3 regions of the Glutamicibacter endophyticus genome follow, and region 3 is predicted to be linked to each of the others. Evidence: riboswitches for the same ligand, from Rfam matches in the RefSeq annotation. Region 3 holds a riboswitch; each other region holds the start of a gene.
What was found. A riboswitch is a leader RNA that binds a small molecule or an ion and turns the genes downstream of it on or off. The one in region 3 is predicted to bind thiamine pyrophosphate.
Positions count from the first base shown of each region.

Region 1: it holds a riboswitch for thiamine pyrophosphate, as region 3 does, so the genes downstream of both, thiC (phosphomethylpyrimidine synthase ThiC) here and thiM (hydroxyethylthiazole kinase) in region 3, are expected to answer to the same signal.
Region 2: it holds a riboswitch for thiamine pyrophosphate, as region 3 does, so the genes downstream of both, ACJD00_RS14505 (3-oxoacyl-ACP reductase) here and thiM (hydroxyethylthiazole kinase) in region 3, are expected to answer to the same signal.

Region 1 covers NZ_CP174200.1:3,373,028-3,377,489, reverse strand. The annotation lists gene ACJD00_RS15715 (DUF4822 domain-containing protein) at 1-25, opposite strand, end outside; gene thiC (phosphomethylpyrimidine synthase ThiC) at 323-2,065, opposite strand; TPP riboswitch at 2,062-2,171, opposite strand; gene ACJD00_RS15705 (hypothetical protein) at 2,291-3,400, shown strand; gene ACJD00_RS15700 (HpcH/HpaI aldolase/citrate lyase family protein) at 3,413-4,237, opposite strand; gene ACJD00_RS15695 (MaoC family dehydratase) at 4,234-4,462, opposite strand, start outside.
Region 2 covers NZ_CP174200.1:3,106,789-3,111,250, forward strand. The annotation lists gene ACJD00_RS14495 (pyridoxal phosphate-dependent aminotransferase) at 1-232, opposite strand, end outside; gene ACJD00_RS14500 (LLM class flavin-dependent oxidoreductase) at 242-1,549, opposite strand; gene ACJD00_RS14505 (3-oxoacyl-ACP reductase) at 1,546-2,340, opposite strand; TPP riboswitch at 2,386-2,480, opposite strand; gene rlmN (23S rRNA (adenine(2503)-C(2))-methyltransferase RlmN) at 2,788-4,086, opposite strand; gene ACJD00_RS14515 (HAD family hydrolase) at 4,153-4,462, opposite strand, start outside.
Region 3 covers NZ_CP174200.1:55,243-59,704, forward strand. The annotation lists gene thiD (bifunctional hydroxymethylpyrimidine kinase/phosphomethylpyrimidine kinase) at 1-429, opposite strand, end outside; gene thiE (thiamine phosphate synthase) at 426-1,067, opposite strand; gene thiM (hydroxyethylthiazole kinase) at 1,079-1,864, opposite strand; TPP riboswitch at 1,854-1,948, opposite strand; gene ACJD00_RS00300 (GntR family transcriptional regulator) at 1,984-2,346, opposite strand; gene ACJD00_RS00305 (hypothetical protein) at 2,343-3,944, opposite strand; gene ACJD00_RS00310 (aldehyde dehydrogenase family protein) at 4,040-4,462, shown strand, end outside.

The DNA.
Region 1 (4,462 bases), 200 kb from region 3:
TGACTGGCTTGGAGCGGAAGTTCATCGGAGATCCTTCGTCGATCGGCAATAGTTGGCGGCCGCTCACCGTGCTCGGCGGGCCGCTTAGTATCTATCGTCGCCGCGAGGCGCAGTGCGTGGCATCGGGCAGTTGACCACGAAGAAATAGCCAATTGGGGGATCTTTGACCCGGCGGGGAGCGATGGCTTAACGACTGATGGCCCCGGTAACTACCGGGGCCATCAGTCGATCATCACTCGCACCTTCATGAGGTACTTATGACTATAGGGCTCGAGTCTGTGCTAATCCTTTGGGATTGGAGGAAACTAGCCGATAATCCTGTCTAGCTACTTGGCTCACCCACCGGAATTTCGGCGCTGACATAAACCTTTCCGCCGGACGCGAGGAATTCAGCCGATTTTTCTGCCATTCCGACCAGCGCCTGCTGTTCGGCGGCCGTACCGTACTCATTGCGGATGTCCTGGCTGATGCGCATCGAGCAGAACTTCGGCCCGCACATGGAGCAGAAGTGCGCGGTTTTCGCCGGTTCGGCGGGCAGGGTTTCATCGTGGAATTCCTGGGCGGTGACCGGATCGAGCGAGAGCGAGAACTGATCGTTCCAGCGGAACTCGAAGCGAGCCTTGCTCAGCGCGTCGTCGCGTGCCTGGGCCATGGGGTGGCCCTTGGCCAGATCTGCGGCGTGGGCGGCGATCTTGTAGGTGATCACACCCGTCTTCACGTCGTCGCGGTTCGGCAACCCCAGGTGCTCCTTGGGGGTGACATAGCAGAGCATGGCGGTGCCGTAGCGGGCTATCTCGGTGGCGCCAATGGCGCTGGTGATGTGGTCATAACCTGGAGCGATATCGGTGACCAGCGGGCCCAGCGTGTAGAACGGGGCACCATCACACAGTTCCTGCTGGCGTTCCACATTCTCGCGGACCAGGTGCAGCGGGATGTGACCGGGTCCCTCGACCATGACCTGCACGTCGTACTTCCAGGCGCGTTTGGTCAGTTCGGCCAGCGTATCGAGTTCGGCGAATTGTGCTGCGTCGTTGGCGTCCGCGATGGAGCCGGGGCGTAGCCCGTCGCCGAGGGAGAAGGCCACGTCGTACTTGGCGAAGATCTCGCACAGCTCGTCGAAGTGCTCGTAGAGGAAATTCTCCTTGTGGTGGGCCAGGCACCAGCCGGCCATAATCGACCCGCCGCGCGAGACGATCCCGGTGACACGATCGGCCGTGAGCGGGATGTAGCGCAAGAGCACCCCGGCGTGAATGGTCATGTAGTCCACGCCCTGCTCGCATTGCTCAATGACGGTGTCGCGGAAAATCTCCCAGGTCAGCGCGTTAGCCTCGCCGTTGACCTTCTCCAGCGCCTGATAGATCGGCACGGTGCCGATGGGCACCGGGGAATTGCGCAGGATCCACTCGCGCGTGGTGTGGATATCATCACCGGTGGACAGATCCATTACGGTGTCGGCCCCCCACGCGGTGGCCCACTGCAGCTTCGAAACTTCTTCGGCGATGGAGCTGGTCACCGCCGAGTTACCGATATTGGCGTTGATCTTGACCAGGAAGGCGCGGCCGATGATCATCGGCTCCGCTTCCGGGTGGTTGATATTGGCCGGAATGATGGCCCGGCCGGCGGCCAACTCGCTACGTACCTTCTCCACATCGCAGCCCTCGCGCAGGGCCACATAGCGCATCTCCTCGGTGATCAGCCCGCGGCGCGCATAGTGCATCTGGGTGACGCGCTGCTCACCGGTGGCACGCAACGGGGTGGGGCGCCGCCCGGCCCACTCCTCGCTGGCGGTGCCGCGGCGTAGCGCGGACTTGCCGTCGTCGAGCAAGTTGCGCCCGCGCCCGGCATAGTCCTCAACGTCGCCGCGTCCCCGGATCCACTGTTCGCGGAAGGGTGGCAGTCCCTGTACCGGGTCGCTACCGGGGCCACAGGTGCGGTACACCTGCAACGGGGGATTGCTTCGCCCATCGGGGGAATCGGCCAACTCGATTTCGGTGACCGGAACGCGCAGGTCACCCTCCTCGAGATAGGACAGAGAATGGGCAGGGTGCTGCTGAAATTCATTCATGGAATGAGCTCACTTCCTTCGCCGGCATTACCCGGACAGGTTCGACGGTCTCGAACAGCTACAGTTCGATCTCAGCCCGTGCTTACGGACACCCGTGTGGTCGCGATTACGCTAACACGTTCGGGGCGGTGCCTGGCAAGTTGGTGTCGGTCCGGGCGCGCGGTGGCCAGCGCGAGCACGTAGGCTTAACGGGACGTAGTTCCGCTCGATCAGCAAGGATGGCTCATGGCCGGCAAGAAACGCCAGGGTAAGAAGAACGCCGGAGCGGGAAACCCCGCCAAGTCGGCTCCGCGGGGGCGTAGCGTGCACCGGTTGCAGGCAGGAATCGCGCTCGACGCGCTACGTGATGACTATGCCCTGTGGGTGCGCGAACAAGCGCCGGGCTTCGACGAGTCGCAGGCGCAGCAGGTGGCCGAGATGCAGCTAGATGTCGTGAAGTCCGTGGGCGGCGAATACGCTCAGGCGGCCGGCAACGCTCATCTGCGCGCCATCGACCCGGAACTGTTCGGCGAGGTATTCGCCGAATTCTTGGTGTCGCTGCCCGAAGGGGTGGAGGTCGAGCCAATTTTCGGGGCGTGGATCGACTACCTGCAGTATCTCGCCGCCCGCGGTCTGTGGGAGGGTCCGCAGGAAGAGCTCGAAGCGCTGCAGGAGATCCTCGAATCCGCGCTGACCGGGTTCGCCGAGGATGACGCGGAGCTGGTGCAGTTGCTGCGCGGCACCGACCTGTACACGAAGGTCAAGGACCTCGCGCTGGCGCTCGGTGAGGGTGTGCACCTCGATGAATTCACCCGCGACGACAGCCCGGCCCGGGAACGGATCATGCGTTCGGTGGGTGTTGATCCGGCCACTACCAGCGGTGATGCGCCGGCTCCGGAGGTTTTCGCCCATGTCTGGAACGCCGCGGTGATGTCCGTGGTGGAACCCGGCGAAGAACTCGTCGTGCGCGATGAGGCGGCCTTCGCCAGCCTGACCGAGGGGGAGGCCGGCGACAGCGCCCAGGTGCTCTTCGAGATGGCGGTGGGCTGCGTGCAAAGCCACCTGTTGCCGCATCAGGACCTCAGCGAGCGCGACGAGGCGCACTACTTGATCTTGCGGAACCTGCTGGTCACCGCGGTGACCGGCAAGGATGCGGAGTTTGAGCCGCTGCGACGCAGCGTGGGCCCGAAGCTATTCGACGTGGTATTGCCCGAGGCGCAGGCCGCGTTGGCCTCACTGGCCGGTTTTGGGCTGTTGAGCGCCGCAGGCGATTCCTACGAGGTCGATGAACGGTTGCTGCCGGTCATTTCCGCCGGGGTCAGCGAGGCCGAAAGCCTCATCGAGGCCGCCGAATAGGCGGGGTCGAGCCTACTGTTCCCCGGCCTCCCAGGCGGCCAGCGTGGCGCGGGCCTGCCGCAGCACCGGTTCGTCGATCATCTGCCCCTCGAAGCTGAACACCCCGGAATTCTCGGTGGCGGCGCGCAGGATGCGCGAGGCCGCGGCGGCCTCCTGCGCATCGGGGTAGTAGGCCCGCCGAATGACCGGAACCTGGCTTGGGTGGATGCAGGCCTTGGCGGTGAAGCCGCTGGCGCGGGCATCCTGCGCCTCGGCAAGCAAGCCGGAGGTGTCGGGAATGTCCAGGTACACCGAATCGATCGCGGCCTTGCCGTGCGCGGCGGCATGTATCAGCACCTGGGCGCGGGCATAGCGGGCGATCTGACGGTAGCTGCCGTCGGTGCCGCGGGAGCTGGTGCCGCCGAGCGAGGCGATCAGGTCCTCGGCGCCCCACATCAGACCCACCACGTTGTTGGTGGCGGCGATGGCCGCGATATTGGCGATCCCGCGCGCGGTCTCGCATAGGGCGATGACCCGATAGTCCGGCAGCGCGGCGGGCACCGCACCGTCCTCGGTTTTGGCCAGCATCAGGGTGCGGTACTCGGTCTGCGTCAGGGCCCGCAGGTCGGCGGGGAAATGTCCGCTGATCACCGGGTTGATGCGCACGATGGTGCGTTCGGGATTCAGCGGGTGATCGATCAGCGCCTGCCGGGCGGCGTCCTTTTCCTGTTCACCGACCGCGTCCTCCAGATCGAGGATCACCGTATCGGCGCGTTCGGCCGCCTTGGCGAAGCGCTCGGGACGGTTGGCCGGGCAGAATAAGAGGGCCGGCCCCGTGGAGTATTTTGCATGTGTCATCGGCTACGCTCCTGAGCTTTGGCCGCTTCGTGGGCGGCGCGGGTCCACATCAGGCAGCTGCGGCTGGCGGTTGCCACGATGGTTCCCTCTTGGTTATAGCCGGTATGGCGCATCGTGGCAATGCCCTGCCCGGGCCGCGACGAGGAGGGCCGGACGGAGAGGATTTCGGTCTCGGTGTAGAGGGTGTCTCCGTGGAACATCGGGTGCGGGAAGGAAATGTCGCTG
Region 2 (4,462 bases), 470 kb from region 3:
TATACCCAAAGTCGGCGCCCTCGGCGTGGAGCTTGGCCGCGGCCGCGTTCACGGCTGCAGGGGCTCCCCCGCCGGGTTCCCCCACGCACAGCGAAATAACATCAATACCCTGAGCCCGGAGTGTGGAAACTCGATCGACTATGTCCATAACCTCGAAGGGTGCCACCGCACCGCGGGCGGAGACCTTAAGGCGACTGACGGTGTGCTGCGATTGTTTCCCACTCTCTGACATATGCCGAGCTTACCGCTCATGCCCCTGAGCGAGATGCGAACGTAGCGTACTGCCCTGATACCCCATGCGAAATCTGCCACGACGCTGCAATTCTGGGACGACGAGATCGACGAAGTCGCGAAGTCCCTCAGGCAAACTCGGTGGCATCAAGTTAAAACCGTCGGCCGCGCCAGTATCCAGCCATAGTTCAATCTCATCGGCGATGCTCTGTGGTGTGCCGATCATGGTGCAGTGACCGCCACCGGCGGCTAGGAATCCCAACAGTTCTCGCACCGTGGGTCGATGCACCTCGATCAGCCGCAAAATGGTCGCATAGCGTCCTTTGGGTCCGGTGAAATCGGCCAGCGGCGGTAGTGGCGGCACCGGCTCATCCAGCTCCCAGTCACTCACATCCTGCTGTGTGAACAGTGCCAGCTGGCGCAGTCCCTGCTCTACAGGTAGTAGCTGGTCCAAGGCGCGCTTCTTGGCGCGTGCTTCGCCCATGCTGCGCCCCACGTAACAGACCAAGCCCGGCATGATCAGTGGGCCGTGTGGGTCTCGGTCGTACCGGCTCGAGCGCCGCCGCAAGTCTCTGGCGTACTCAACGCCCATCTGGTGGTCCGCGGCCACCGCATAGATACCCTCGGCGTACCGTGCTGCCATTTCACGCCCGGGCTCCGAAGCTCCGGCCTGGAAGATAACCGGTGGGCCGTGCTCGTGGGACACCGGAACGTTGAGTGGGCCGTTGACTGCAAAGTGTTCACCACGGTGTGCGATGGCGCGCGCTCCGCTGGGATCCATGAAATGCCCCTCTCGGTCCACCCGCAGGGATTCCATGGGCCAGGAGGCCCAGAGATCGGAGAGTACCCGGATAAATTCATCGGCCCGTGCGTAGCGTTGGGCATGCTCGGGAAGTGCTGACATCGAGTGGTTCTGAGCTTCACTATCAAACATGCTCGTCACCACGTTTACACCAACTCGGCCACCACTGAGTTGCTGCAGGCTGGCCAGCAGTCGCGCCGCATGGAAGGGCGTGTAGAAACTCGAGGAGACGGTACTGATCAGCCCAATACGCCGGGTATGCTGGCTCAGTGCGGTGAGAAGGGTCAACGGTTCGAAGAACCAGCTCGGCGATTCGGCAGCCCTGCGTGGGTCGAGGCTCTGCCCATCGGCAAAGAAGACCGCATCGAATAGTCCGCGTTCGGCCAGTTGGGCCAATTCGATGTGATAGTCCAGCGTGCCTAGGCGTTCAGCGGCCGAGGACCGGTGCCGCCAAGCGGCCTGATGGTGTCCGACCCCGTAACTAAAAAGATTCAGATGTAACTGTTTCAGGCTCATCCCTTAACCAGTCCACCATCGACGATGAGATTCTGTCCCGTCACGCCACGCGCCCACTCGCTGGCAAAGAAGAGCACCGCGTCGGCCAATTCCTCCGGTGTCGTAACCCGACGGGTCGGAGTACCTGCAGCAATGTAATCAAATACGTCGGCAGGGGTCGCAGCGGACGCGTCCGTGGTGCGTAGCAGACCCCCAGAAACCATATTCACGTTGATGCCCTCAGGCCCGAGATCTTCGGCAAAGGTGCGGGTCAATGAGAGCAGTGCCGCCTTGCCCGCGGTGTAGTCGTGATACGGAACCACCGGGTGCTGGAACAGGTTTGTGCCAATGTTGATAACCCGCCCGCCTCCGGCCGCGCGCATCGACGGAAGCACGGCCTGAATCGCTGCGACCGGTGCGAGCACCGACCCGGAAAATTGCCTTTGCAGGTCCGACGGACTCAGATCGGCCGCCTTCGCGCGTGCATTGCCGTTGAAGGAGAAATCAAAAAGGGCATTGTTGACCAGCGTGGTGATCGGCATCCCGAAATGCTGCTCACCTGCGGTCACGGCTTCCTTCAGTGTTTCGGGCTGGTTGAGATCGGCGTGCAGCGCCAGAGCCTGCTGCGGAAACTGCTCAGCGAGTTGCTCCGCTGCCTCTTGCGAGCGGTGGTAATTAATCAGCACACGTGCCCCGGCGCTCAAAAAGGCGTGGCTGATGGCACGGCCTAGGCCGCGGCCAGCGCCGGTGACGAGGACGAGTTGCTCACCAATGAGTGGGGTACGTGCCACGGTGGCAGGTTGGGTGCTCATTCAGGCTCCTTGCGTTAAGGAGGCGAACGGGAAGAGTGCAGCGGGCGACACCCACTAGGACAATCCCTTCGCCAGTACTAACTGGATCAGGTTCAACGGGTGTACTCTCAGCCGATGTCTCGGCACCCCGTGTCACTACCTCCACTCCTACCAGCAGGGCACGGCGAAGGACGAATGTTTCAACATGCCGTACACAGCTTCCGGAGGGCTATCAACAAATACTCCACATCATCTGTGGATAAGCGACAACTCGTTGATAACCGGCAGAATACGCGAATTTACGCGGCTAATTTAGGCCAAGGCACGCTGCGCGCATGTGATCTATGTAAAGTAATTAACAAGTTATCCACAACCCTGCTTGCTCGAGCTAGATGACATGGGTGGATAAACTTCAGGCGGCCACTTCCCTTACCGGAAGTGGCCGCCTGAAGTAGAAACTGTTGCGGGTTACGAGTCGCCGTCGGCGGCCAGCTGGCCGCAGGCTCCGTCGATTTCCTTGCCGCGGGTGTCGCGCAGGGTCGTCGGGACCCCCAGCTCGTCGAGCCGACGCACGAAGTCCCGGGTGATCTCTTCCTCGGAGCGGGTCCACACGGAGCCGGGTACCGGGTTCAACGGAATCGGGTTCACGTGCACCCAACCGCGGCCTCGAGCGTTGAGCTTCTTGGCCAACAGTTCGGCGCGCCAGGCGTGATCGTTCATGTCCTTGATCAGCGCGTACTCGATGGAGACGCGGCGACCGGTTTTCACGTAGTAGTCATAGGCGGCATCCAGTGCCTCGTCGACCTTCCAGCGCGAGTTCACCGGGATCAGCTCGTCACGCAGCTCATCGTCCGGGGCATGCAGCGACAGCGCGAAGGTCACCGGAACGTTTTCCTCGGCCAGCTTGCGGATGGCCGGAACCAGCCCCACGGTGGAGACCGTGATACCGCGGGCGCTCATCGCCAGCCCCTCGGGGGCTTCGGCAACCATGCGGTGCACGGCGTTCATCACGCGCTTGTAGTTGGCTAGCGGCTCGCCCATCCCCATGAACACGATATTGCCTACGCGCTCCTCGGGGTGCTTCTGTCCTCCCAGCCCACCTTCGGCGATCACCCGGTTGGCCTGCACGATCTGGTCCAGGATTTCCGCGGTGGACATGTTGCGGGTCAACCCGGCCTGGCCGGTGGCGCAGAACGGACAGTTCATGCCGCAACCGCACTGCGAGGAGATGCACAGGGTGATGCGGTTCGGGTAACGCATAAGCACCGATTCGACGAGCGACCCGTCGAAGAGCCGCCAGAGGAACTTGATGGTTTTACCGTCGTCCGTGGTCAGCCGCTTCACCTCGGTCAGCAGCTTCGGGAACATTGCCGAGACCAGTTCCTCGCGACCGGCCTTGGGCAGATCGCTCATGGCCTCGGGGTCGGTGGTGTAGTGCTGGAAGTAGTGCACGGAGAGCTGCTTGGCGCGGAACGCCGGAAGCCCGAGCTCCTTGAGCTTCTCCTGGCGCTCGGCCAGGGTCAGATCAGCTAGGTGCACCGGCGGCTGCGAGACCCGACGCTTGGTGGAGAACTGCAGTTCGGGGCGGCCGTCGGCGCCCATCTGCTGCTTCCACCCCTCGGCCGTGGGGATCACCTGGGCGCGCCCTTCGGCCTTGGCCCGCGATTGAGAAATACGCAGTTGCTGGGCGCGCTGGGCGGCGGCCTGCTCCTGGCGCAGGGCCTTGCGTTCGGCCGCGGACAGTGTGGTGGAGTTGCTCGAAGTCATCTCTTCCATTGTTTCATGCCTGCGTCTAAGAGCAACGGTGAAGTTGGGCACCTTCGCGCCGGTGGGCTATTGCTGGGGCGTGAGGCAACCAAGTAGCTCCGCAAGCTGGTCCATATGGCTGAAGGTGTGCTGGGCTCCGGCGGCACGCAGGGTTTCGGACGAGGCATGGACTGGACCGCCGGGGCAGAATCCGAGCACCGTGGCCCCGGCCGCAACTCCGGCCCGCACCCCCGAAACGGTGTCCTCGATAACCAGCGCCGTGGTCGGATCGATGCCGATCCCGGCGGCAGCTGCCAGATAGACGTCCGGAGCGGGTTTACTGCGGGGTTGATCCATGCCGCTGTAGAGTTGCCCGGCGAAGAGCGGCAGCAGCCCG
Region 3 (4,462 bases):
GAGAGCGGCCAGCTCGTCGATATTCGGGGTCAGCACCGTGGCGCGGGGAAGCAATTGTTGCAATGCCGCCGTGGCGTCCGCGTCGAGTAGCGAGTCTCCGCTGGTGGCGATCATAACCGGGTCGAGCACCACCGGCACCTCGATGTGAGCCAGCCAGTCGGCAACCTGCGCGATGACTGCGGCATTGGAGAGCATCCCGATTTTCACCGCATCGATCCGCACGTCCTCGCTGACCGCACGGAGCTGCTCACCGACGAACTCTGGCTCGATGGCATGGACAGACCGTACACCTTGGGTGTTCTGGGCGGTCAGTGCGGTAATGACGCTCATGCCGTAGCCGCCGCAGGCGGCGATGGTTTTCAGGTCGGCTTGGATCCCGGCGCCGCCCGAGGGGTCGGATCCGGCAATAGAGAGAATATTCAGGCTCATCGGGCGGACTCCCAAGCGTCGATCAGTTCACGGGTTGCGGTTTCGGGGCTTTGTGCGGCGCAGATTGCGCGAACCACGGCCATGCCGGCGGCTCCGCCTTGACGCAGGGCGCTGGCGTCCTGCGCGGTCAGGGCGCCGATGGCGACGCAGGGAAGATCTACCCGACCGGCAGCACGCAGGAAGCCATCGATCCCAATAGGTGTTGGGTGGTCTTTTTTGGTTGGTGTGGCTCGGATGGCTCCGACGCCCAGATAGTCGATGGCCTGCGCATCACGCGCGGCTTGGGCCAGCTGATCGTCGGAGGAGGCGCTGAGCCCGATAATGCCTTCGCCAATCAGCGTGCGGGCCACCCGAACCGGAAGATCCTTCTGCCCGATGTGGATACCGGTGACCGCGGCACCCGCCGCACGGGCGGCCAAATAGACGTCGATCCGGTCGTTGATCAGCAGTTCGGCTTTGCCCTCGGTCAGTTCGGCGGCCGCGATGGCCAGCTCATAGAATTCCCGCGCGGTTTCCTCTTTCGCGCGCAATTGCACCCACTGAATGCCACCGGCGACCGCCTGCGCGATCACTTCAAGGGTGCTATGCGGGGTGCAGCTTGCCGTATTTGCCACTAAGTAGGGGCCAAGTTCACGCATTCAACAGTCCTCTAATGCTTCTCATGTCGTACGAAGTCGATGTCACTGGGCGTTACCTCGCCCAGCTCATCTAGAAAATTCACTGCAAAGCTTCCAGGTCCGCGGGAACGCGACCACGCACGTTCGGCGGCTAGTCCATACCAAGCGTGGGCGGACACGGCCGCTTCAAAGACCTCGTCGCTGGCGGCGACCATGGCGGCCGTGAAGGCTCCGAGGGCACACCCGCCGCCGGTAACCTTGGTCAGCGCCAAACCATCGGTATGAACGAGGGTGATGCGGTGGGCCTCGATGATGGCATCGGCCGGACCGGATATGGCAACGACGCTGCCGTAGCGGCGCGCTAGGTCGGTCCCGGCATCCATTGCGGCCGTGACGCTGTCGGTGGAATCAACGCCGCGGCCGGCGGATTCAAAGCCGGCCAGTGCGAGGATCTCCGAGGCATTGCCGCGGATCAGGGTGGGCCGAGCTGGCAGCAGGCTGCGGGCAAAATCGGTGCGCTCGCCAAGGGCACCGACGGCCACCGGATCAAGAATCCATGGGGTGTTTGCCTCGTTGGCCCCGGCAACCGCCTGCTCCATGGCGCGCATTTGTTCGGTGGTCGGGGTGCCGAGGTTGACCAACACCGCGGAGGCCACCTTGGCAAATTCGCGGGCTTCCCCGGGCAGATTGGTCATCGCGGGGGCCGCGCCAGCGGCCAGCAATACATTTGCCGTGAAGTTGCTGACCACCACGTTGGTTAGACAGAACACCAAGGGTTGTTGCGCGCGCATGCGTTCGGCAACGACAGATAGTCTCATGCGACATCCCTCCGCTAGTTTGACCTAGTTCAGGTTCAACGGGTCTCATCTCAGTCGGCGGCGCCGACACCCCGTGTCACTCGATGCGAGCGTACGTAACCTCGCGGCAGATCACAAATTCATGACCGGCGCCGAATAAGCGCGATCAGTGTGGTCTCATCGACGCCTTGGGCTCGTGCCAAGGCAAGTAGGTCATCCACGGCCTGCAGGATATCCCGCTCCATATGCGGTTTAGCGTGACCGGCGGCCACCACCGTGCCGGCCCGTCGCCGTGACTGCACCAGGCCTTGAGCCTCGAGTTCCTTATAGGCGCGCGCGACGGTGCCGGTTGCCACGCCTAGATCGGTGGCCAGCGCGCGAACCGTGGGGAGTCTGCTCCCCTCGGGTAGCTCGCCTAAGGCGATGAAGGTGGCGACCTGGCTACGGATCTGCTCGTAGGGAGGTAACGCAGCATCCAGGTCCACGGTAATCTTGGCGCTCATCGAATCCCTACAGAGCTGGATCTCTGCATCTTGGGGGTTGCCGGGCGCTGCAAGGCCAGCACGGCGGGTGCAAAGCAGATCACCACGCCGACTAATCCGAAATCGTTCAACAGTTGATACCCCAGTAGCAACATGGACACGATGGCCCCGGTCACCACGCGGAGCGAGCGGAATTCCAGAACCTGCCGGTACCAGATTTCTTGCTGCGCGGTGACGTTCCAGGGGATCTTTGTTGCACGGATGAGCGCACAGAAACCCGCATATGCCGCGACAAGCGCGCTAACTAAGACGAGCGGGATCCACCAGGTAGGGGTGACAAAGCCCCACAACATATCTAGCGGGGGATTTAGCAGGAAGTAGAGGGTTACTGCCACAGCAATTCCGGCGCTGATATAGGTCCATCGGGGCAAGGGGGCCGATGGCCTGGCCAGATGCCCCAGAGTTCGCGTCCGAATGATCATGTAGAGCAGGTACGCGGCGTTGATCAGTAGATACAAGAAGGCTACTGCCGTGATGAGGAGCAAAATAGCCGTGGTGCGTTCAGCCGTGGGCATGCTTGCAGGTCCGGTGCTCGGCAACATCTGCCAGAAGGCGGCGGCTACCAGTAGAGCCAGCGTAGCGCTCATGTACTGCACCGCGAATAGTTGTTCACGCAGCCGTCCGAAGGGGGAGATTGCCTGGCGGCGGCGCGCCTCGAAGTTCGTTGGTGGGCGCCAGAGCAACATGCCGAAGGAGATGGCCAGGACGGCGTAGTTCGCCGTTTCGTCCCAGCGGCCGGCAACGCTCTCGAGCCGATCCATATAGTCGATTCCGCCGCCGAGCCCGTCGAGGAACTCTGTAGACCGGTCGTAGAGCCACCGCGCCTTGTAGTGCAAGGCCTGAGCGGCGGTCGTGGCCAGAAGCACGGTCACGGTGCGATACAGCCGGTTGAGCCAGGTGATGCGCAGCAGCCGATTATCGTGTTCGGTGATTCCCTCCAGTGGCTTGCGGCGCAAGATGACCAGTGTGGCGATCAGTGCAACCACCAGAAGCGCCACGAGACTCAATAGCAGGTAGGGCAGCAGCTCCGCGGAATCGCGTAGGCCGGGCTGGGCCGAGTGGGTGATGGAGTAGTTTTCTCCATCGCCCTCGGTGATTTCGGGTCGGGGCGCTAGGCCCGGGACATCACGCACGCTGTGCAGGGCGACGAGGCCGGCGGCAAAGACGCTGAGCATCACCGCAACCAGGGTTTTGGGGATCAAACCCGAGAGCGTGCGTGGTTCGAGGGAAGCGGTGCGTTGCGGAGCAAGCTTGCGGGGCCAGGTGAATTGCCCGGCGAAGTAAAGAAAAGCCACCCACAGTGCGGGGGTGGTGGCAACTCCCACGGCCTCGGGTATACCCAGTGGCTGAGATTCATGCAGTTGGATGCTTTGCAGCGCGTCAAGCGAATTCGCTGAAGTGCTGGCAAAGAAGCCGATCGTTGCGCACCAGAAGGCGTGCCGTCTGGCTAGCTCCAGACGATCTGTGTTCCTTCCCGTCGCTAAGCCGCGCAGAATCACATAGAAAATCAATGCGGCAACGGCAAAGCTACCCAACTGAGCGCTCAAGGGATTAGTCATGGATCCACCTTTCCCCAATTAATGTATCAACAGTTTGATACAAAAGACAGGTTGCCGTCCGCGCGAAGCCCGTCCGGTGCCGTACTCTCATGTTTATGGGCTTGTTTACCTCTACTCCGCTTCCCGAACCGGTGGGCGATCACGCCCCGCCGGTCGATGAACATCCGGCGCGCATCCAGCAGGTCATCGCGAGTTTGCGCCAAGCCTCGGACGCTCGGATCACCCACCCGCGACGCTTCCGTGCACAACAACTGCGCGGCTTGGAAAAGATGCTTCAGGAGCGCGAGGTTGATTTCCTCAGCGCCCTCGAGCAAGACCTTGGCAAAAGCGTCACCGAAGCGAAGTTCACCGAGATTGATGTGGTCAAATCCGAGATTGACTACGCGCAGCGGCATCTTTCCGAGTGGATGGACTCAAGCACCGTCAAGGTTCCGTTGCCGCTGCAGCCAGCCATGGCCAAGGTGGAACCGCGGCCCCTTGGGGTCGTGCTCATCATCGGGCCGTGGAACTACCCCTTG